DNA from 4 places in the Pseudomonas sp. ChxA genome. Region 1 is predicted to be linked to each of the others. Evidence: riboswitches for the same ligand, from Rfam matches in the RefSeq annotation. Region 1 holds a riboswitch; each other region holds the start of a gene.

Region 1 (5,828 bases):
GTCGATGGCGTCGGCATCGGCGGCCGGGCCTTCGCCCAACTGCGGACGCTGATGCAGCTCGCCGTGATAGATCGCCGCGCCGCCCAGTTCGACGCCCAAAGCGCCCGCCCCGGCCGCCATCACCGGACCCGCGTTGGGACTGTCCCAGGTCGGGCCTTGGGTGCGCCAGCATCTGAGCGCCAAGCGAGTTTTGCCCAACACGGCGTAGGTCAGCGCCACCAGCCGTGCAGGAATATAGTTGAGTACATCGTCGATCTTGGCGGCTGCCCAGCCGAAGCGCTCGAAGCGTTCGTTGCGATAGCCCCACATGGCGTCGAGGGTGTTGCTCAGCCGGTACAGCACCACGCCCGGCACACCGGCGACCACAAACCAGAACAACGCGGCAAATACTGCGTCGCTGCCGTTCTCCAGCACTGACTCGGTGGCGGCGCGGGCGACTTCGGTGCTGTCCAGCTCGCTGGTCTGGCGACTGACCAGATAACTCACACGTTTGCGCGCTTCATCCAGGTCACCGCTGCGCAACGCCTGCGCAACCGGGATCACATGTTCACCCAGGCTGCGCATGCCCAGCGCCAGGTACAGCGCCAGGATTTCCAGGACCCAGCCGATATAGGGCGCCCATGACAACGCACTGGCCAGCAGCGTCAGCGGCACCACGGCGATAAACCATGCGGTCACGCCGTGGCTGCGCCAGCCACGGCCACCGGTGTTGAAACGTTGCTCGATACGCCCGGCGAAATTGCCGAACGCCACCAGCGGATGCCAGCGCCTGGGTTCGCCCAGCAGCGCATCCAGCGCCACCGCAGCGACACACAGCAAGGCCACACTCATTGACTCACTCCCCACACATTCTCATACAACATGTCACTCAGCGGCCGTGGTTCGGCCCAGCCTTCGAGTTGCAACATCGGTGCCGGGTAGAACTCGGCGACCGGGCCCAGGCACAGCACGGCCAGGGGTTTGGCGCCGGGCGGCAGGCCCAGCAGGTCGGCCAGCGCTTGTGGCTCGAACAGCGAGACCCAGCCCATGCCAAGGCCCTCGACACGGGCGGCCAACCAGAGATTCTGGATCGCGCAAGACAACGACGCCATGTCCATCTCCGGCAAGGTGCGCCGGCCAAAGATGTGGCGCTCGCGGTCGTCCATCAATGCAGCCACCAAGACTTCGGCGCAGTCGTGGATACCTTCGACCTTAAGCTTCATGAACTCATCGGAGCGCTCGCCCAAGGCTTCGGCGGTGCGCACGCGTTCTTCCTCCACCAACTGCTGGATGTTCCCACGCAGTTGTCGGTCACTGATGCGGATAAACCGCCAGGGCTGCATCAGGCCCACGCTGGGCGCCTGGTGAGCGGCCTGGAGCAAGCGGTGCAGCAATTGGGGCGCGACTGTGCCGCCGGTGAAGTGGCGCATGTCGCGGCGTTCGGCGATGGCGCGGTAGACGGCTTGGCGGTCGGCTTGGGGATAGGCGTTGTTGGTCATGGCCCTATCGCGGGCAAGCCCGCTCCCACATCTGGAATGCATTCTCCTGTGGGAGCGGGCTTGCTCGCGAAGGCGTTGCTCATGACAGGCGCAAAGAGTGCGGCCACCGCCGTTGGATTCGACGGAAAATAAAAGTGCACATAAGAAGCCGTCATCCGCCCCTGCCGATACACCGCCTCCGCCCCGCGTCCGCCATTGGGGCTCAGGCCACGGGCAATCGGCTGCCATTCGGTGCTGGTCAAGGAGTGATGATAGGTATGGCCACGCAGCACGCCTTCCGGCAACTCGACACTTTGCAGGGCAAGGGCCGCGAGTTTCTTTTGCATCACCGCATCGCCTTGCAGCAGGCCGACCAGTTCGGCACGGGTGCCCTCCACATCGGTGAGCGAATCCAGCAGGTAGAGCATGCCGCCACATTCCGCCAGCAGCGGTTTGCCGGCCGCATGATGGGCGCGGATAGCCGCAAGCATCGAGGTGTTTTCGGACAGCGCCCGGTGATGCAATTCGGGATAGCCGCCGGGCAGGTACAGGCTGTCGGCGTCGGGCAATTGGTGATCGTGGATCGGCGAAAAAAACTCCAACTCAGCGCCCATTGCCCGCAGCAGGTCCAGGCTGGCACCGTAGGTGAACGCGAAGGCTTCATCACGGGCCACGGCAATCCGTACACCAGCCAACAGCGGCTCAGCTTCAATCAGCTGCGGCGCGGCGAACGTCACCGGTGGCGGCAACGCCACTTCGCAGCTGCTGCCCAGCGCCTGGGCTGCGGCATCCAGGCGGGCATCGAGGTCATTGAGTTCACTGGCTTGCACCAGGCCCAGGTGACGACTCGGTAATTCAATCCCGGTTTCGCGGGACAATGCGCCATACCAGCGCAGGCCTTCAGTGAGGCTGCCTTCGAGCAGTTGCGCGTGACGCAAGGTGCCGACGCGATTAGCCAGCACGCCGGCGAACGGCAAGTCCGGCTGATAACGCGCCAGGCCCAATGCCAAGGCACCGAAGGTCTGAGCCATCGCGGTGCCGTCAATCACCCCGAGCACCGGCACACCAAAGTGCCGCGCCAGGTCGGCGCTTGACGGTGTGCCGTCAAACAGCCCCATTACGCCTTCGATGAGAATAAGGTCAGCCTCGCCGGCTGCTTCCCACAGCAAGCGGCGACTTTCCTGCTCGCCGACCATCCACATGTCCAACTGATACACCGGCGCACCGCTGGCACGCTCGTGGATCATCGGGTCGAGAAAGTCCGGCCCGCATTTGAACACGCGCACCTTGCGCCCCAGGTTGCGGTGCAAGCGAGCGAGCGCGGCGGTAACGGTGGTTTTGCCCTGGCCGGACGCCGGAGCGGCGATCAATACGGCTGGGCAATGACGGGGCTGATTCAAAGTTCGACGCCCTTCTGTGCCTTGATACCGGCCTGGAACGCGTGTTTGAGCATGCCCATTTCGGTGACGGTGTCGCCCATTTCGATCAGTTCAGGCTTGGCGCCACGGCCGGTGACCACCACGTGCTGCATCGGCGGGCGGGCTTGCAGGTCGCTGAGTACTTGGTCCAGATCGAGGTAGCCGTGCTTGAGGGCGATGTTCAATTCGTCCAGCACCACCAGGCCGATTGACGGGTCTTGCAGCAATTCGCGGGAAACCGCCCAGGCGGCTTCGGCGGCAGCGATATCGCGCTGACGGTCCTGGGTTTCCCAGGTGAAGCCTTCGCCCATCACATGGAAGCGCACCTGCTCGGGGAAGCGCCGGAAGAACAGTTCCTCGCCGGTGCTGTTGCGCCCCTTGATGAACTGCACCACGCCGCACTGCATGCCGTGGCCCATGGCGCGGGCAAGCATGCCGAACGCCGAGCTGCTTTTGCCTTTGCCGTTACCGGTCAGCACCAGCAGCAAACCGCATTCGTTGGGGGAATTGGCGATACGCTCGTCGATCACGGCTTTTTTGCGCAGCATGCGCGCCAGGTGGCGTTCGTCGCGGTCGGGGGAATCAGTCATGGCAGCTCTCCGTTGGGGCTGGACAAAAAACGGCGGGCAGGAAAAACACAAACAGACAGCCAAGCATCGCCCACCGTGATGCTGTTGGATGATCCAGGCCGGTCTCCGGGCTCATAAGTGGCGCTCGGCTTATAGCGCGAGCAGGCCAACGGTGCGCCTTCCCATATCACGCGGATACAGTGGCAAAATGCACCGTTTTCACTCATTTACCGTTGCGGGGGCAGCGCCGGAATTGCGGCTGCGCTGTGTACAAGCGCGCTCACTCACCGGCTTCCCTGTTTCACTCTGTCGGCACATGGGCCACAGAGCACCTGGAACAAGCGGCGAAGGTTAGTGGGTTGGGGGTGGAGCGTCAATTAAAGCTGGCCTTGCACTTGAACCATCCGACTGCCGTGCTTCTCTACCTTTACAGGTATCAAGGAGAAAACCATGCACAAAACCAGACTCGCCTTACTGATCATGCTCGCTGGCACCCTCGCCGCCTGCGGTGAAAGCTCTACCTTGCAGGTCTCGGACGGCACCGGGCCATCGCCCAAACTGCCGGAGCCGAACAAAACCCTGATCCCCACCGTCAACATCGCCCCGGCGATCGGCTGGCCGGAAGGCGCCAAGCCGACAGCCGCCGCCGGCACTCAAGTGGCGGCGTTTGCCGAAGGCCTGGATCACCCGCGCTGGCTCTACGTGTTGCCCAATGGTGATGTGCTGGTCGCCGAAACCAATTCGCCACCCAAGCCGGATGACGCCACCGGCATTCGTGGCTGGGTGATGGAGAAAGTCATGGGCCGCGCCGGCGCGGGCGTGCCAAGCCCGAACCGCATCACACTGCTGCGCGATGCCGACCATGATGGTGTGGCCGAGACGCGCACGGTGTTTCTAGAGAACCTCAATTCGCCGTTTGGCATGACGCTGGTGGGTAACGACCTGTACGTCGCCGACTCGGACAAGCTGCTGCGCTTCCCTTATCAACCGGGTGAAACCGCGATCAAGGAGGTCGGCACCAAGGTGGTCGACCTGCCGGGCGGCAGCATCAACCACCACTGGACCAAAAACGTGGTGGCCAGCAAGGACGGCAGCAAGCTGTATGTGAGTGTCGGCTCCAACAGCAACGTCGGTGAGAACGGCCTGGCGGCGGAGGAAGGCCGCGCGGCGATCTGGGAGGTCGACCGCGCCACGGGCCAGCACCGGATTTTCGCTTCCGGCCTGCGCAACCCCAATGGCATGGCCTGGGAACCGCAGAGCGGCAAGCTGTGGACGGCGGTCAACGAGCGCGATGAGATCGGCAGCGACCTGGTGCCGGACTACATCACCTCGGTCAAGGATGGCGCGTTCTACGGCTGGCCTTTCAGTTATTACGGCCAGCATGTGGACGTGCGGGTCTCACCGCAAAACCTCGACCTGGTCGCCAAGGCCATCGCCCCGGACTATGCCGTTGGGCCGCATACCGCTTCCCTGGGGCTGACGTTTGCCGAGGGCAGCAAACTCCCGGCGCAGTTCAGCAACGGCGCATTTATTGGCCAGCATGGTTCGTGGAACCGCAAACCGCACAGTGGCTACAAGGTGATCTTCGTGCCGTTCGAGGGTGGGCAACCCAAGGGGCAGCCGGTGGACGTGCTGACCGGGTTCCTCAATAAAGACGAGAAAGCCATGGGCCGGCCGGTGGGCGTGGTGATTGATCAGCAAGGGGATTTGCTGGTGGCCGATGATGTGGGGAATAAGGTGTGGCGGGTGTCGGCGGCTAAGTAGCCGAACCTGAGCCTGCCTCAGACTAAATGTGGGGTTTGTGTGGGAGCTGGCTTGCCTGCGATGGGATCGCGTCGGCCTTTCAGTTAAACCGAGGCGATACCATCGCAGCATAGGCATCTACACAGATATTGGCGTCTGGGGTGTTGGGGTGTTTTATCCTGGCAGTAGGGGTGTATATCCGTTGCTGCGGTAACGGCTGCTTAGGGTTCCGCCCTTACGGCGGGTCACTTTTGGCAAACGCCCCAAAAGTAACCAAAAGGTCTGTGCCCCACCACTCGGCACCTCGCTTAGGCTCGGTGTGCCCTCACCGTGGGCCGCCGCGATGGGCCATCCTTGGCCCAGCGCGGCTAACCCGGCGTCCTGCCGGGTTACCCACGGATTCAAGCCTGCGTTCGGCCATCGTGGTTAACGGGGCGTCTCAGATCAAGATCAAGATCTAAAGCACGGCGGCCTGAAAGCCGACCTGAGTGGTTGAAGCAAAAGCCAGATCAAGTGCAAAGCAAAAGCCTATCTGAATACACTGAAGAACTGCTTTTCTGTGGGAGCTGGCTTGCCTGCGATGCAGACACCTCGGTGTCTCAGACACACCGAGTTGATGCCATCGCAGCGGGCCCATCGCG
Region 2 (5,828 bases), 2.3 Mb from region 1:
CCGCCAAGCAGCTCATGGATCAAGGCCGTGCCGCTGGCAGGCAACTCACTGGGCACCGGGTAACCTTCGGCGTGTAGCGCACGCAAGATATTCAGCGCCGCTGCCGGGGTGTCCAGGCCTACGCCATTGCCGATGCGGCCGTCGCGGGTCGGGTAATTGGCCAGGATCAGCGCGATGCGTTTATCGGCATTCGGCACGCGCGCCAGTTCAACCCAGCGCCGCGCCAGCTCAGCGACAAAATCCATGCGCTCGGGCGCTGCGCGGTAGCACACCACGTCGGATTGGCTGCGCTCGCTGCGCCAGGCTAAATCTTTAAAGCTGATGGGCCGGCTGATAATGCGCCCGTCCAGCTCCGGCAGGGCGATGTGCATGGCCAGGTCACGCGGGCCAAGGCCTTGTTCGCTGGCCTCCCAGCCGGGCTGGTTGTCTTGCGCGCAGATCGCCTGGATCACCGCGATATTGCGGCGAAACGGCCGCAGGTGCGGGGCTTCCGGGCTGGACTGGGCAAAGCCGGTGGTGTTCAAAATCACCGCCGCCTGCACTTCATCGAGCAAGTCCTCGACCACCGTCAGGCAGCCGGGCTCTTTCAAACTGGCCACCGCCATCGGCAGCGGGTTAAGACCCGCCGCCTGCAAGCGTTGGCAGAACACGTCGATAAAACCGGTATTGGCCGCCTGCAGGTGCGAGCGGTAGAACAACACCGCCGCCACCGGCCAGTCGGCGTGCCAATCGGCCTGCCAGTCGTTCAGCCGTGGGTGGGGTTTATGTGGGTGATAAATGGCCGTGCGCGCCAGGGTTTGCGGCTCGTCCCAGGCGTAGTCGCGGCCCAGGTGGCTGCTGGCCAGGCAACGGTAGAAATCCAGCGCATTGCCCAAACCGCCCTGGCGCAGGAAGTGCCAGAGGCGGTCGCGCTCAGCCATGCCAACGGTGCTTAAGCCGCTGAGTTCCGGGTCGGGGCGATCATCGCCCGGCACCAGAATCAACTGCACGCCGCGCTCGGCCAACTCCACCAGGCGCTCAATGCCGTAGCGCCAGTAGCCGATGCCGCCGTGCAGCGAAATCAGGATGACCTTGGCGTGGCGCAGCACCTCGTCGACGTAAAGGTCGACCGAGGCATGGTTCTGCACCTGCATGGGGTTGGCCAGGCGAAAGCTGGGGTAGTCGTCGGGCAACTGCTGGCCAGCCTCGGCCAACAGTGCAAGGCTGGAATCACCGCTGCACAGGATCACCAGCTCGGCAGGAGTTTGGCCAAGGTCGGCAATATTGTCGTCCGAAACGAAACCGCCCGGCTGAGTCCTGAGCAGGTGCATGGGCTAAACGCTGAGTGCTGCGCGCAATTGCGCTTCGAGGCCCGCCGCGTCCAGTTCCTGGCCGATCAGCACCAGGCGTGTGATGCGCGCTTCGTCGGCGCCCCAGGCGCGGTCAAAATGCTTGTCGAAGCGCGTGCCCACACCCTGGATCAGCAGACGCATCGGCTTGTTCGGGATCGCCGCGAATCCTTTGACGCGCAGGATGCCGTGCTGCACCACCAACTGGGTCAGGGCGTCGAGCAGCAGTGCTTCGTCGGCCTGCGGCAAGTCGATGGAGATGGAGTCGAACGCATCGTGGTCGTGATCGTCTTCACCGTCGTGGTGATGATCGTGATGGCTGTGGCGGCCGTCGATGTGTTCTTCGGAACCGGCGCCCAGGCCGATCAGCACGTCCAACGGCAAACGACCGCTGCTTGCTTCGATGATCTTCACCGCCGGCGGCAGCTCCTCGGCGACTTCCAGGCGCACGCGGGCCAGGTCTTCGGGGCTGATCAGGTCGGATTTGTTGAGGATCACCAGGTCGGCGCTGGCCAGTTGGTCGGCAAACAGCTCGTGCAGCGGCGATTCGTGGTCCAGGTTCGGGTCGAGTTTGCGCTGGGCATCAACCTGGTCCGGGAAGGCGGCGAAGGTGCCGGCGGCCACGGCCGGGCTGTCGACCACGGTGATTACCGCGTCAACCGTGCAGGCGCTGCGGATTTCCGGCCACTGGAAGGCTTGCACCAAGGGTTTTGGCAGGGCCAGGCCCGAGGTTTCGATAAGGATATGGTCAAGGTCGCCGCGACGTGCCACGAGTTCACGCATGACCGGGAAGAATTCTTCCTGCACGGTGCAGCACAGGCAGCCGTTGGCCAATTCGTAAACGCGGCCGTTGGCTTCTTCTTCGGTGCAACCGATGGAGCACTGCTTGAGGATCTCACCGTCAATGCCCAGTTCGCCGAACTCGTTGACGATCACGGCGATGCGACGGCCTCGGGCGTTGTCGAGCATATGGCGCAGCAAGGTGGTTTTACCCGAACCGAGGAAGCCGGTAACGATGGTGACGGGGAGTTTGGCCAGTGTTTTCATCGGATGCCCTTGGGGGCGGGCAGACGGGACGATAGACCCTGCGACGGCGCGCAGCAGCGGATTTCGTCACCGGATCACCCCGCCCGGTTAAGTAGAAAATCGGTTACGAGGCAGGTCTCCTGGCTTGGGGTTTGCAGGTCTTGCGACCCGCGCTGGCTGCGCCTTCCCGCCGTTATGGCAGTGGCGTGGCAGGCAGATAAACCCTTTACAGTTGCGGGGGCAGCCGCGGCTTGTACCGCGTTCCCTTCTTAGCTTCGGCGTGGGCCGAAGAACCTCGAAGGTGCAAGGCTACAGGGGCTCGCGGCATTTGACTACCGTCGCCCGCCCATGCTCTCCTACACATCTTGTTTCGGGTGCCCTTCACAGGGTGAAACGGGAAACCGGTGAGTCATCGCGTAATGACGAGTCCGGTGCTGCCCCCGCAACGGTAAGCGAGCGAAGCGTCACAACCACTGTGCCTGTAGGGCATGGGAAGGCGATGCTTGATACGGCCCACCTCTTTCCCCAAGAGCGCCCCTCGCAAGCCCGGAGACCGGCCCGAAAAAATCAGATAACAAACCCGCGGTGGGCGGGCGCTGTTCGGAACCCTGCGTGCCTGGCTCGCGGGGTTTTCATGCGCTCGTGTCACCCTGAAACCCTGAAGGGACGCGCCATGTCGATCATCAGCAGCACCTCGCACACCGCCAGCAGCACCGCCACCTTGAGCCAACGCCTGAGCGCCGCCATCGGCGCGTCGATCCTTGGCGCGTGCCTGGTGTACTTCGCCGGCTTCTCGCATATCGAGGCGGTGCACAACGCCGCCCACGATACCCGCCACAGCGCTGCGTTCCCGTGCCACTGAGGCCTGCCGACATGATCAAGCGTATTGCCCAAACCGCAGGTTTCACTGGCCTGCTGGCTGCCCTGTTGCTGACCCTGCTGCAAAGTTTCTGGGTCGCTCCGCTGATTCTGCAGGCGGAAACCTTTGAAAATGCCCCGGTCGCCGAAGTGGCGCACGAACACGCCGCTGGCGCCGCAGCCCACACCCACGATGCCGAAGCCTGGGAGCCGGAAAATGGCTGGCAGCGTGTGCTGTCGACCACCGGTGGCAACCTGGTGGTAGCGGTCGGTTTCGCGCTGATGCTGGCCGGCCTCTACACCTTGCGCACGCCGACCCGCACGGCTCAAGGGTTGTTGTGGGGCTTGGCCGGTTACGCAACCTTTGTACTGGCACCCACCCTGGGCCTGCCGCCGGAGTTGCCGGGCACGGCTGCCGCCGACCTGGCGCAACGGCAGATCTGGTGGATCGGTACCGCGGCCTCCACCGCCGCCGGTATCGCGCTGCTGGTGTTTGGTCGTAGCTGGCTGCTCAAGGTGTTGGGCGTGGCGATCCTGGCCGTGCCCCACGTGATCGGCGCGCCGCAACCGCAAGTGCATTCGATGCTGGCACCCGAAGCCCTGGAAGCGCAGTTCAAGATCGCCTCGCAACTGACCAACGTCGCCTTCTGGCTGGCCTTGGGCTGGATCAGCGCGTGGCTGTTTCGCCGCAACCGCGACGGTCAATACTCGGCATGACACTGGTGGTCGGCCTGGGCTGCCAGCGGGGCTGTGATGTTCACGCCCTGCTCGGCCTGTTTGACGCAGCCCTCGCCGACGCCGGCATTGAACGCCAACGCATCACGGCGCTGGCAAGTATTGATCGCAAACAGGCTGAACCCGGCCTGCTGGCCCTGGCCCGACTGCTGGAACTGCCTTTGCAGTGTTTCAGTGCAGAACAATTGGCCGGTTTTGCACAGCGCTTGAGCCACAAGTCAGCCGTCGCTTTTGCGCATACCGGTTGCTATGGCATCGCCGAAAGCGCCGCCCTGGCCCTGGCTGAACAGTTGTCCCAGCGCCCTGCCCGCCTGTTGATCACGCGCAAAAAAACCGCCCAGGCCACCTTTGCATTGGCGTGCGCCGACTAAAATCCCGATAATTGCCCTCCTCGATCATGAGCAACTTTCATGCTCGCCCGTTTTTCAACAGGAACTCCCATGACCGTCTACTTTATCGGCGCAGGCCCCGGCGACCCGGAATTGATCACCGTCAAGGGCCAGCGGCTGATCCGCAGCTGCCCGGTGATCATCTATGCCGGCTCCCTGGTGCCGGCGGCGGTATTGCAAGGTCATCAGGCTGAACAGGTGGTCAACAGCGCCGAATTGCACCTGGAACAGATCATTGAGCTGATCAAGGCAGCCCACGCCAACGGCCAGGATGTGGCCCGCGTACACTCCGGCGACCCGAGCCTGTATGGCGCGATTGGCGAGCAAATCCGTTATTTGCGTGAGCTGGGCATACCGTTCCAGATCATCCCCGGTGTGACGGCGGTGTCGGCTTGCGCAGCGTTGCTGGAGACGGAGCTGACACTGCCCGACATCGCCCAAAGTGTGATCCTGACCCGTTATGCCGATAAAACCAGCATGCCGGTGGGTGAGGCATTTGACAGTTTGGCGCAACATGGCACGACGATGGCGATTCACCTGGGGGTCAACCATCTGGAGAAGATCGTCGCCGAACTGCTGCCGCACTACGGCGCGGACTGCCCGATTGCCGTGGTACACCGCGCGACGTGGCCGGATCAGGATTGGGTGGTGGGCACTTTGGTGGATATTGCCGCGAAGGTGGCGGCCAAAGGGTTTCGGCGTACGGCGTTGATTGTGGTGGGCCGGGTGCTGGCCAGTGATGGTTTCAGCGAGTCGTCGCTGTATCGGGCAGGCCATGCGCACCTTTACCGGCCCTGAATCACAGAAACAAAATGTGGGAGCTGGCTTGCCTGCGATAGCGGTGTGTCAGGTACCGGATTTGTTGGCTGATAGGCCGTCATCGCAGGCAAGCCAGCTCCCACAGTTGATCTTCTTTGTTAAGTAGACCGTTTAAGACACAGAATTTAAAGCATAAAAAAACGGCGCTCACGGGGCGCCGTTTTTTTCTTTGCAGTGAACACCTTACTCAATAGTAGGCGTTTTCTTTCTGCGTGTGGTCGGTCACGTCACGCACGCCCTTAAGCTCCGGGATACGCTCGAGCAAGGTGCGCTCGATACCCTCACGCAAGGTCACGTCCGCCTGACCGCAGCCTTGGCAGCCGCCGCCGAACTTGAGCACGGCAATCCCGTCCTCGACCACATCGATCAAGCTGACCTGACCGCCGTGGCTGGCCAGCCCCGGGTTGATTTCGGTTTGCAGGTAATAGTTGATGCGCTCGTTGACCGGGCTGTCGGCGTTGACGTTCGGCACCTTGGCGTTGGGCGCCTTGATGGTCAACTGGCCGCCCATGCGATCGGTGGCGTAGTCGACCACGGCGTCATCGAGGAAAGCTTCGCTGAAGTTGTCGATGTACGCAGTGAAGCTTTTAAGCCCCAGGGCGGTGTCTTCAGGTTTCTCTTCCCCAGGCTTGCAGTAGGCGATGCAAGTCTCGGCGTACTGGGTGCCAGGCTG
Region 3 (5,828 bases), 1.0 Mb from region 1:
ACTTCTACGTGGCCACCGGTGTGGTATCGCTGATTGCCCTGGTGGTGTTGCGCAAAGAAGATTTTGTTGCCAGCGCTAGCCCGGTGGTTGTGCCGCCTGCGGCGGCAGCAGCGCTGGCCTGATTGCTCAGGGACGTTGGGGTTTATAGTCACTGCTGGGAAAAAATACGGCAGGGAGCCGATCATTCATGAATATCCGCAAAAAGCATCTTCAGGGCCAGGCGTCACCGCCAAACTGTCTTTCACATTCGGGGCACCGCCTGCGGGTGGCGCTCAAGGCGTGCGAAATTCCTCCGACGGCCTTTGCCGAGTGGTTGCGCATCAGTCCGCAACGTTTGAACAATTGGTTTTTGCGTGGTTTGCCGGGTGCACATCTGGAGGGGCTGGCGCGTGCGTTGAGTTTGAGCAAGGAGTGGCTCGAGACGGGGGAAGGGGAGCCGTAGCCCGGCGGCCAAGTAGCCGACCTGAGTGGTTGGATCAAACGCGAAAGGCGGATCTGGATACACTGAAGATCTGATTTTCTGTGGGACCTGGCTTGCCGAATCGTCGCACCGCTGCGAGCCAGCTCCCACAGGTTTGCTCAAAATCTCAAGAGCCAAACCGCGCCCGAGGCTGACTCAGCTTACGCTCGGCCACAGCACCAAACACCAACCCCAAGGTCGTCCACAGCACCAGCTGAATCCCCAACGACGCCACGCGAAACTTCCACAGCAGCACCGCCGAAAACTGCTCCGGCACTTCGTTGATCACCGGAAACAGGCTACCCGCCACCGACACAATCACGATATACAGCGCCACCCCGAGGATCGCCCCAGCCCACACACCACGGCTGGCAATCAGCTTGCGGGCCGCGTTGACGGCAATCACCGCCGCCACCACCGACACCAGCAGCATCAGGAAAAACAGCTTGGTACGCTGCGCTATCGTCTCAGGATCGCCCACCGACGGCGGATTGGCCGGGTATTTAAGCCCAGGCACCACAATCAGCGTCACAAACGCCGCCAACGCCAACAGCGCCGCCAAGCCACGCGGGCCGACCTTGCCGATACGGCCCAGGGAATAGGCGAACACCAGGGCGAAGATACCGCCCAGTGACACGCTGTACACCACCACACCAGTGAACAGGCCGAAGGTGCTTTGCACTTCACGGCTCACCAGTTCTTCTTCCGGCGCATCGCCGTGCATCTGTGCCATCTGGTCTTCGAAGGCGATGGCCTTGTCGATCTGCGGCTCACCAAAGGTCTTGGCGAAGCCAAACGCCAACACGCCGGCGAGCAAGCCCACCAGCATCCCGCGTACGAGTAAATGCCCTGTCATGTTGTGGCTCTCTTATGAATTAATGGCAGGGAAAACCCAGCAGGTGACGACCGTCGTGTACAAACTCGTGCACGTACATGCCTTTGAACACGGCGGTGGCGCCTTGCTCGGCGCCGACAAAGTAGATCGCCAGCATCAGCAGCAGGCCGCCAAAGATCGCCCAGGGCAAAATCTCGCCCAGTGGGATCGTTGGCACATAGACATCAGGATGGGTTGCAGCAGTAGTAGCCATGAAAACCTCCAGGGATGACGCGTCCCGAAATGGATAGCGATAGGGCTGAAACAGGGTCTGGCTTACGGCTAAAAGGCCGAATACAGTGGCGCGACCGCGCCGGGATTGAACCGGCTTCCTGTTTCATGTTTGTTGTAACATATTGAAACAACTTCGCGAGTCTACGCTGACTGCGCAACGAAACAGAGTGAATTGTGATGCAGGCCACCCGCTTGACCTTGATTTGCCACGCTGTCACGCCGCTGCAAAAGCGCGGGCGTTTTCCCGATGACGAGTCTGTCGCGATGGAGTGGCAAGGTGCGGCGTTATCCCTGGCGGGGCGTTTCAAGAAAACCCTGCGGTTAGTCAGCGCGCCCGAGGCCAGAACCCGTCAGACCGCAGGCCTGTTCGGTGCCGACGCGCAGATCGAAAGTGCTTTGCGTGACGCTGATTTCGGCGCCTGGAAAGGCCAGGCTATCGATCAATTGGCCCCCGACGCCTTGGCGGCCTGGATGACCGACAGCACCGCCGCACCCCATGGCGGTGAATCGGTAGAGCAGCTATGCACGCGGGTCGGGCACTGGCTCAAATCCCTGGAAAGCCACCCCGGCCATGTCGTGGCCGTCACCCACCCGTTCGTGATCCGCGCCGCCATGCTGTACGTCCTGCAGTTTCCCATCTCGATGTTCTACTTGATCGACGTCGAGCCGCTGTCCGCCACCGAGCTGCGTTTCAACACGGTGTGGCGCCTGCGCCTGGAAACTCACGCCTAGGGCCATGAACATGGCAAAATCCACGCCCCGCAATGAGAGCACCCCATGAAACGCATCCTGATCATCGGCATTGGCGCCGGCAACCCTGACTACATCACGATGCAGGCCGTAAAGGCGCTGAACCGCACCGACGTGTTTTTTCTGATGGACAAGGGCCAGAGCAAAGACAAGCTGATCGACCTGCGCCGCGAGATCTGCGAAACCTACATCACCGAGCCCGGTTACCGCTTCGTCGAGGCCGATTGCCCCGAGCGCGTGCGCGGTGATATCGACTACACCACCGCCGTGCAGGACCTGAACCGCGACAAGCAACTGACCTTCGAGCGCATGATCAACGAGCAAATGGCCGACGGTGAAGTGGGCGCTTTCCTGGCGTGGGGCGACCCGGCGCTGTACGACAGCACCATCCGCATCTTGCAGGCGATTCTGGCCAGCGGCCGTTGTGCGTTTGAGTTCGAAGTCATTCCTGGCATCACCAGCGTGCAGGCTTTGGCGGCCCAGCATAAGGTGGCGCTCAACCGCATCGGCCGTTCCATCGAGATCACCACGGGGCGCCGGTTGGCGGCGGGGCAGGCGAGTGATGCCGACACCTTGGTGGTGATGCTGGATGCCGAGGACTCCTACCGCACTGTGGCCGACCAGGATATGGATATTTACTGGGGCGCCTACCTGGGCACGCCGGATGAAATTCTTATCAGCGGCAAAGTCAGCGAAGTGGCCGACGAAATCCAACGGGTGCGCAAGGCGGCGCGCCTGGAAAATGGCTGGATCATGGACACGTATTTGTTGCGCAAACCTTGAGGTTGATGCCCATGTTCAAACTGTTCGCCCTGGCGCTGGCGTTAGTCGCTGGTGCCGCCCACGCTGATAATGCCTTGCACACCGATTTGCCGTTGGCCTACCTGGAGCAGACGCAAAGTGATGCGCGCAACCAGCCGTTAGTGATCTTTCTGCATGGGTTTGGCAGTAACGAGGAAGACTTGTTTGGCATCAAGGACGCGTTGCCGTCCACCTGGACCTATCTGTCGGCCCGCGCGCCGATGCCGGTGGACCCCAGTGGGTATCGCTGGTTTGCGCGCAAACCCGGAGAGGGTGATTACGACGGCGAGACCGCGGATTTGCAGCGTAGCGCCCAGCTGATTGAAGACTTTGTCAGCAAGGCCACGGCCAAGTACCACACACGCAGTGATCGGGTGTTTTTGGTGGGGTTCAGCCAGGGCGCGATCATGGCGTATGAAGTGGGCTTGCGAAAGCCTGCCATGGTGCGCGGGATTGCGGCGTTGAGTGGCAGCGTGTTGCCGGTGCTCAAGGCTGAGCTCAAGCCTGATGAGCCATTGAATCGCCTGGCGATTTTTATCGGCCATGGCACGTTGGACCAGGCGCTGCCGTATGCGTCGGCCACCCGCGCCAATGAGGTGTTGCTGGGGCTGGGCTTGAAACCCGAGTTTCATGGGTATATGGGCATGCCGCATACCGTGAGCGAGGCTGAAATACAGGACCTCAAAGCCTGGTTGGAAAACAGCCTGAAGTAAAAGCGCGGTTAAACAATGTGGGAGCTGGCTTGCCTGCGATAGCGGTTTATCAGCCACCCAATAGGTCGACTGGTAAATGGCTATCGCAGGCAAGCCAGCTCCCACAGTTGAGGTGTGTTGTTTGTTAAACCAGGTTACTTGCCGCCGGTAATCTGCTTCACCAACTCAGCATGTCCCTTCACATCATCCGCCCGCGAAATCGCCTGGATCACCAGCAGATGGTTGCCCGAACCGCCGAGGAACGTGGAGTTCAGGGTCTTGCCACCGCCTTGGGTGGCCGTGCTGTCCACCTGGCGCAGACCGAGGCCTTTGAAGGTCAGCTTCTTCTCGTTTTGCTTCTTGAAGTCGGGCAGGGCCGCGCTCTGGTCCTTGACGAAGTCGGCCACGGCGCCATCAAGGAACTGCGGGTCATTGTCCTTGATGCTTGCCCCGTCGTTACGCACGGTTTCGGCGACGATCACCACACTTTTCGTGGTCGAGTTGGCGTACAGGGTGCCTTGAGTGTCGGCGGTGCCATCCTCGACCTTACCGGTCGGCAGCGTGTCGGCGACGTAAGCCTTGGGCAGGTTGAAGGTGAACTTGCCGCCCAAGGTCGAGATGGTCTGCGTGGCTGGGGGCTTGCTGGCGGCGAACACGCTACCGGCGGTAAGCGCAAGGGCCAGCAGGACGGCGGTCTTGGTGAAAGTGGCCATGAAGCGCTCCAAGGATGAACGAAATTGCGGCGTATTCTGTCAGAAATTTCGCAATATCGTTCATCCGTAAGCTCACACCTTGTCTGACTCCTCCTCGATTCGGTCCATCTCAAACAGCCGCGCCAGTTCCGTGCGGGCTTCCTGGGCCGATTGCAATACTTTGGCCGCGTCGTCATACACCGCGTGTTGAGCGGCGAGTAACTGGTGGTCGTGGTTTTTGAAGCGATCAATGCGCGCATCGGCCTGGGCCTGGCTCAAGCCGAGGCCGACGAGGGTGCGACGGCTCATTTCCAGGCTGGAGTAGAAGGTCTCGCGCACCGGCGAGGCGTCCAGGTCGACCAGGCGGTGAACGTGCTGGCGGTTACGTGCGCGGGCGATGATTTTCATGTGCGGGTAGAGGCTGCGCACGAGGGCGGCGGTCTTGATGTTGATTTCCGGGTCGTCCATGGCGATCACGAAAAACTCGGCCTGGTCGACCTTGGCCGCATGCAGGATTTCCGGGCGCTGCGGGTCGCCGTAGAACACCGGCATGCCGCCGAAGCTGCGGGTCAGCTCGATGGTTTCCACCGAGGTGTCGAGGGCAATGAACGAGATGTTTTGCGCGCGCAGGATCCGCGCGACGATCTGGCCCATACGGCCCATGCCGGCGATCACCACACGCGGCGCATCGCTTTCGATGGTGCGGTATTCCTCCGGCACCTCCACGGTCTTGGCCTTGTGTTTGAACAGCTTGGGGCACACCAACAACAGCAGCGGCGTCACCGCCATGGACAGGGTGATGGTCAGCACCAGCACGTCGTAAAGGTGCGGCTCGAACAGGCCCTGGTCGCGGCCGATCTTGAACACCACGAAAGCGAACTCACCGCCTGCGGCCAGCACAATACCGAGGCGCAAGGCGCTTTCGCGGTTGAGGTCACCCACCAGCCGGCCCACGGCGTACAGCAGCGGCAGTTTCAGGCCGATCAGCAGCAAGGTCAGCCCGATCACCATCAGCGGCGTGCTGAGCAGCAGGCTGAGGTTGGCGCCCATGCCCACGCTGATAAAAAACAGGCCCAGCAGCAGGCCCTTGAACGGCTCGATCTGGGATTCCAGTTCGTGGCGGTACTCCGAGTCGGCCAGCAGCAGCCCGGCGAGGAACGCACCGAGGGCCATGGACACACCGACCAGTTCCATCAACCAGGCGGTGCCGATCACCACCAGCAGCGCGGTGGCGGTAGACACTTCGCGCAGGCCGGTCTTGGCAACGATGCGAAACACCGGGCGCAGCAGGTAACGCCCGCCGATGATCACCACGGCGATGCTGC
Region 4 (5,828 bases), 320 kb from region 1:
GATGGGGTGGCGGTGGTTTACCTGCACACCCATCCGTTTTTGCCGGGTGCGATTGATTTTTGGCGGCGGCAGGGCTTTGAGGTCATCGACGTCGACGCCGACCCGGTGTGGCAGACCACGCATATGCAGCGGTATTTATAGATCAAGGTGGGAGCAGGCAAGCCAGCTCCCACAGAGTCAGTTAAATTGGGCGTAACCGCAGGATTTGCGCGCCGTCGAACGGGTCCGTCAGGTAATGCGCCTGCACCCCGAATGTCTCCTGTAGCCGCTGCGGCGTCAGCACCTCCAGCGGTTTACCCAATGCCACCAGGCAGCCGTGATCCAGCACCGCCAAACGGTCACAGGTCAGCGCCTGGTTCAGGTCATGCAGCGCAATCAGCGTGGTCACCGGCAGTGCTTGCACGCCTTTCAAAATCGCCAGCTGATGTTGGATATCCAGGTGATTGGTCGGCTCATCCAGCAACAAGATCTGCGGTCGTTGCGCCAACGCGCGGGCGATGTGCACGCGTTGGCGCTCGCCGCCAGAGAGGCTGCGCCAGGCGCGTTGGCCCAGGTGGGTGGCGTCCACATCATGCAGCGCCTGGCGCACGATGGCATCGTCTTCGCCAGACCACGGGCTCAGCGCCGACAGCCAGGGCGTGCGGCCCAGGGCCACGGCGTCGAAGACGCGGATGGCGTCGTCGGTGTCGGCCTGCTGTTCCACCACGGCCAATTGCTGCGCGATGGCCCGGCGCGACAGGCTGCCCAGGCGCTGGCCGCCCAGCAACACCTCGCCCGAAGCGGGTACACGCAAACCGGCGAGCAATTTGAGCAGGGTGGATTTGCCCGAGCCATTCGGCCCGACAATGCCCAAGGTTTCACCTGGCTGAACTTCAAGCTGAATGTCGCGCAGCAACTGCGCTTCACGCACCTTGAAGCCCAGGCCGGTGCAACTGAGTACCGTCATCGGGCATTCCTCCGACCAATCAGGATCAGCGCAAACACTGGCGCGCCGACCAGCGCCGTGACCACGCCCACCGGAATCACCTGGCCTTTGATCAAGGTGCGCGACAGCACATCAGCGGCGATCAAGAACAACGCGCCGCCCAGCGCACTGGCGGGCAGCAACCGCGAATGTCCGGTGCCCAGCAGCAGGCGCACGGCGTGGGGAATCACCAGCCCGACAAAACCGATGGAGCCGACAATCGACACCATCACCGCGGTCACCAACGCCGCGCAACCGACCAGCACAAACTGCACACGCCGCACCGCAATACCCAGCGAAGCCGCCGAGTCGGTGCCGAAGGTGAACGCATCCAGCGCACGCCGATGCCACAAACACACTGCCAAGCCTACGACCGCCACCGGCACCGCCAGCCACACCGAGGGCCAGCGCACGCCGCTGAGGTTGCCCAACAGCCAGAACATGATGCCGCGTGCCTGTTCGGAACTGGCGGACTTGGTGATCAGGAACGCGGTGAGGGCATTGAACAGCTGCGAACCGGCGATGCCGGCGAGGATGATTTGGCCGGTGCCGCTGGCTGAGCCGCTGGCCCGTGCCAATAGAATCACTAAGGCAAATGCCGCCATGGCACCGACAAACGCGCCCGCCGACAGCGAAATCAAACCGCCGCCCACGCCTATCAATGCCACTAACACTGCGCCGGTCGAGGCGCCTGCGCTGATGCCTAGCAGGTACGGATCGGCCAATGGGTTGCGCAGCAGCGACTGCAAAATCACCCCGCAAGTGGCCAGCCCGGCGCCACACGCGGCGGCGACCAGGGCGCGGGTCAGGCGGTAGTTCCACACCACGCCTTCGTCGATCGGGTCGAGCACGTAACCGGCGGCCCACAGTTTGTTGGCCAGCACCTGCAACACCACCTGCGGTTCGATTGCGGTTTCGCCGATGGCGGTGCCGGCGAGCACGGCCATCAGTAACACGGCGAGGGCGAGTAGGGTACGGGTCATTTGGGCAGGTCGTAGCCGTCGATGGCAGCGGCCAGTTGTTCCAGTCCGTCGAACATGCGCAGGCTGGCCTGCAACGCCAGGGCGTCAATGATGATGATGCGGTTGTTTTTCACCGCGTCCATGTTGCGGGTCACGGGGTCGCTGCGCAGGAAGGCGAGTTTCTTTTCATGGTCGTCGGCGGGGTAGCGGCGGCGGTCCATGCGCGCAATCACCAGGAAAGTCGGGTTGGCTTTGGCGATGGTTTCCCACCCGACGGCAGGCCATTCTTCATCGGACTGCACCACGTTGTTCAGGCCGAGGGTTTGCAGCATGAATTCGGGGATGCCCTTGTGGCCGGCCACATACGGGTCGGCGGCCATTTCGCTGCTGGAGAACCACACCAGTGCGCTGGCGTGCTTGAGTCCTTTGCCTTGCGCGGTGGCGACGGACTTGGCCAGGCGGGCCTTGAGTTCGTCATTCAACTGTTGGCCGCGCGCTTGCACGTCGAAAATCTCGGCCAACTGGCTGATGCTTTTATAAATCGTGTCGATGCGAAACGGCTCCAGCCGCGTGCCGTCAGCGCCCACCAGGTTGTCCTTGCCTTCGCAGTCGGAGGGCAGCACGTAGGTGGGAATCTTCAGTTCATGGAATTGCTCGCGAGTACCGACCACGCCTTGCGGGCCGACCACCCATTCCAGCTCGGCGGCCACCAGTTGCGGGCGCTTGGCGATCACGGCTTCGAAGCTCGGCTCGTTGTCGGCCAGGCGCTCGATCTTGTCGTTCTGCGCCTTGAACTGCGGCAATACGCTGTTGAACCACAGCGAGGTGCCGACGACTTTATTCGCCACGCCCAGGGCGTAGAGCATCTCGGTGGCGGCCTGGCCAATGGTGACGCTGCGTGCCGGGGCCTGTTGGAAGGTGACGCTGCTGCCGCAGTTTTCGACTGTCAGCGGGTAGTGAGTCGGCGTGGCGTGGGCCAGGGCACAAAAGCCCAGGCCGGTGATCAGGGCGCAAACGCGTAGCAGCATGGGGCAATCTCCGAGTGAACCGTACGGGAAACAGGGCAGGTACGGCTCGGAAACACACCTTTGAACGCTGCAGGTTTGCAGGGCGCGGATGTCCTTCCCGGACACCCCGCCGGTTAGTGATAACGCTTTGCCGGCAGGTCTCCTGACTGATGCGTCGTCGCCTCGCTCCGGCCTTCCCGGACGTGGTCCAGTGGCAGTGGGGAGCAGGCTCGGCACCTACAGTTGCGGGGGCAGTTTCGATTGGCGCGATGGGCAGCGCTTCGAATTCCCTATTAGTCCCGTTTGGGAACCGGCGCGGTATGGTAGTCCATCTCAGGCTTAAGGTGCAGGTACAATCCGCCTGCGCCCAGACCTGCCTCAAGGAAGACTATGTTGTTACGTATAGGCATATTGCCCCTGCTGTTTTGCGTAAACGCCTACGCCGCCGACCTCTCGCTCACGCGCTTCACCGACGCGATCAGTGCCAGGGCCCATGCCATTGCCCAACTGGACGACGCCACCATCCTCGCCGAGGAAACAAAACTGGCGCCCATGGCCAGTGACCTGCTGCTCAAGGTCGGGCCGATGATCCGCAAGGGCGGCACCGGCACTGCGGTGCAGGGTTTTTTACTTGAGCAGTACGCGCAGCACGGCTGGTTGCCGATGATGTTCGGCTTTCGCGGTTACCCGGCAGCGGTGGGGGTGTCGGTGAATAACCAGGTGAGCGCCGCGCCGCCCACCGACGTGCCGTTCCCGGACGCGGCGCTGGTAAAAGTGGAGTTGATCGCGGCGTCGGCCCAGGCCCATGTTGCTCAGGTCTGGACGTTCGCCACAGCCAATGCCACCCCGGCGCAGCGCCAATTGCTGGCCACGGCGCGCCGTGCGCTGGCAAATGGGGTCGCCCACGTCCAGGGTGGTCAGCGGCTATCCAATGTGGGGGCGGCGATACAGCAGGAACTGGATGCGGGCCAGGCCGTTGCGGTGCGTGAGTTTGCGGGCTACGCCATGGGCCAGGCGCGCATACAAAAGCCGCAGGTGCTCGGTTACAAGGTCGAGGGTGACAGCCCATTGATGCAACCCGGACAGGTGCTCAACGTGTATGTGATCGCCAAGGCGGGCACAGTGGGTGTGAGGTATCAGCCGCCAGATTTTTGGAGCCTGCTTTCCTCAGATGGCGCCGACGGCGTGATGCTGTCGGCGATGGTCGAGGTGACGGCAGACGGGCACCGGCTGCTTAGCCGGATGCTGGATTGACGCGCGTACCGCCCTGCGATATTCCGGCGATGGGGTGATATTCGGTGATGGCTCAATGATATTATTTGCCGCGCCCTTTTCGATTCACCTCTGTTCATGGAGAACTTATGATTTTTCGCAACGTCCTCGCCTTGACCCATTTGTGCACCGTGTTAATGCTGGGTGGTTGCGCCCAGTCAGTGTCGTCACCCCCATCTGCTGCGCCAGTGCCGCTGGAACCGTTAGGCCAGGTTTTGCCCTCGAACTCTTCACGGGCGGGCTGGATCGACCAGATCATCGCTCAAGACCCTGTGGTGATTTCGTCGCACAAGCCCGTCCTCCAACCCGCTTCGGATAACGACGCGCGCATTGCCAAATTGCGTAAACAAGACGGTGGTGTGCTGCCTGAGGGTTATTGGGCGCTCTACAAGCAGAACCTGGAAGCTATGCAGTACGACTTGAACCACCAGCATGACGTGGCCCGTGCCGAATACGTAAACACCTATCGCGATGAGTTGAGCCGCCTCAGCGACGTGACACTTCAAACCATGGCCACCGCGCCCCAGGCGTTGGATGCCCACACTCGCCACCAGTTAAGCACACGCCTGAGTGACCGCACCGCGGCTTATATTACGACCAGCAATCAGTCGTTCCGGGCGGCCACGGATGCCCATATCAACCGCATGGCCTTGATGGACCGCCAATACGATGTCTGCACCCGCCAGCCGGATTGCTGGGATGCGCCGGTCAAGCACTAGCCTCGATAGGTCATACACAGGAAGTCTGCAATGAATGCTGATCAATGGATTGTTTTGTTCGAGCGAGCCTTTCGTGAAATGGGCGATAAACTCGAACAGGTACTGCAGCTGAACAGTTGCCGCGAGCACTGGATTCAGGCCGAAATCAGTTTGTATGCCTGGTTCAAGGAGGAGATCAGCCTCTGGACCGATTTGCCGATTGGCGAGCGGCGCAAAGCCGACCTGTATGCCCTGGGCGACAGCGGTTCAACGAACATGGTCGCCGAAATCAAGTGCCTGGGCGACATATCCCAAGCCAAATGCCTGGAGGGCGATTGGTCAGTGAGGGCTGATGTTGAGCGGTTGCGTTCATTCGAATGCCCGGCCCGGTTGTTTGTGTTGGTGATTGCCAAAGGCGAACGCGAGACCAACACCGGGCGGCGCCTTCGCGCAGATGAGTGGGTGGATGGGCGTGAATGCGTCAACGTAGACCTGGGGTTTGCCTTGATCCGCCTGTGGGCGCTCTGACGCAACTGCATGCCTGCTGGACATAGGTCTTATGCCCGCGACCGGTCTACCGCTCGCCCTCAGGGTTGGGGAATGCTTCGTGGCTAATTTTACAGGTGAAAAAAGCCTGCGCCGCCACGTCCACAGTCCTACAGGTACGACCATGCAAACCAACCGAGTAACGCGCGAGCAAGTGCTTGAGGCGAGTAAGGGCATGCTGCAAAAGCAGTTCTACGTGGTGTTTTCAACGCCAACCGACGGGCTTGGCCCGGTGATGCAGAACCTGCCGATTCACCTTGAGCATCAATGCAAGATCGAGCGCGACGGTATCCTGGTCGCTGCCGGGCCGCACTGGAGTGATGATGAGCAGTACTGGGACGGCGACGGCATGTTTGTGATTCGTGCAACGTCGATTGAA

The links. A riboswitch is a leader RNA that binds a small molecule or an ion and turns the genes downstream of it on or off. The one in region 1 is predicted to bind cobalamin.
Region 2: linked by a shared signal. The riboswitch ahead of P5706_RS18960 (CbtB domain-containing protein) and the one ahead of cobO (cob(I)yrinic acid a,c-diamide adenosyltransferase) in region 1 are both predicted to bind cobalamin.
Region 3: linked by a shared signal. The riboswitch ahead of P5706_RS13565 (CbtB domain-containing protein) and the one ahead of cobO (cob(I)yrinic acid a,c-diamide adenosyltransferase) in region 1 are both predicted to bind cobalamin.
Region 4: linked by a shared signal. The riboswitch ahead of P5706_RS10400 (ABC transporter substrate-binding protein) and the one ahead of cobO (cob(I)yrinic acid a,c-diamide adenosyltransferase) in region 1 are both predicted to bind cobalamin.

What each region holds. Positions count from the first base shown of each region.
Region 1 covers NZ_JARPMK010000001.1:2,005,416-2,011,243, reverse strand. Annotated here, with positions in the region: gene cbiB (adenosylcobinamide-phosphate synthase CbiB) at 1-831, opposite strand, end outside; gene bluB (5,6-dimethylbenzimidazole synthase) at 828-1,478, opposite strand; gene P5706_RS08945 (cobyrinic acid a,c-diamide synthase CobB) at 1,475-2,857, opposite strand; gene cobO (cob(I)yrinic acid a,c-diamide adenosyltransferase) at 2,854-3,465, opposite strand; cobalamin riboswitch at 3,545-3,795, opposite strand; gene P5706_RS08935 (PQQ-dependent sugar dehydrogenase) at 3,895-5,208, shown strand.
Region 2 covers NZ_JARPMK010000001.1:4,284,492-4,290,319, forward strand. Annotated here, with positions in the region: gene cobN (cobaltochelatase subunit CobN) at 1-1,310, opposite strand, end outside; gene cobW (cobalamin biosynthesis protein CobW) at 1,314-2,375, opposite strand; cobalamin riboswitch at 2,468-2,667, opposite strand; cobalamin riboswitch at 2,710-2,930, shown strand; gene P5706_RS18960 (CbtB domain-containing protein) at 3,028-3,216, shown strand; gene P5706_RS18965 (CbtA family protein) at 3,228-3,929, shown strand; gene P5706_RS18970 (cobalamin biosynthesis protein) at 3,926-4,318, shown strand; gene cobM (precorrin-4 C(11)-methyltransferase) at 4,388-5,134, shown strand; gene nfuA (Fe-S biogenesis protein NfuA) at 5,343-5,828, opposite strand, start outside.
Region 3 covers NZ_JARPMK010000001.1:3,019,441-3,025,268, forward strand. Annotated here, with positions in the region: gene P5706_RS13550 (MFS transporter) at 1-122, shown strand, start outside; gene P5706_RS13555 (hypothetical protein) at 188-442, shown strand; gene P5706_RS13560 (CbtA family protein) at 588-1,316, opposite strand; gene P5706_RS13565 (CbtB domain-containing protein) at 1,336-1,548, opposite strand; cobalamin riboswitch at 1,581-1,710, opposite strand; gene P5706_RS13570 (histidine phosphatase family protein) at 1,746-2,300, shown strand; gene cobF (precorrin-6A synthase (deacetylating)) at 2,346-3,101, shown strand; gene P5706_RS13580 (alpha/beta hydrolase) at 3,113-3,832, shown strand; gene P5706_RS13585 (DcrB/PsbP domain-containing protein) at 3,967-4,524, opposite strand; gene P5706_RS13590 (monovalent cation:proton antiporter-2 (CPA2) family protein) at 4,597-5,828, opposite strand, start outside.
Region 4 covers NZ_JARPMK010000001.1:2,324,797-2,330,624, forward strand. Annotated here, with positions in the region: gene P5706_RS10385 (GNAT family N-acetyltransferase) at 1-141, shown strand, start outside; gene P5706_RS10390 (ABC transporter ATP-binding protein) at 182-946, opposite strand; gene P5706_RS10395 (FecCD family ABC transporter permease) at 943-1,947, opposite strand; gene P5706_RS10400 (ABC transporter substrate-binding protein) at 1,944-2,954, opposite strand; cobalamin riboswitch at 3,070-3,263, opposite strand; gene P5706_RS10405 (M24 family metallopeptidase) at 3,324-4,187, shown strand; gene P5706_RS10410 (hypothetical protein) at 4,295-4,924, shown strand; gene P5706_RS10415 (hypothetical protein) at 4,955-5,431, shown strand; gene P5706_RS10420 (YciI family protein) at 5,574-5,828, shown strand, end outside.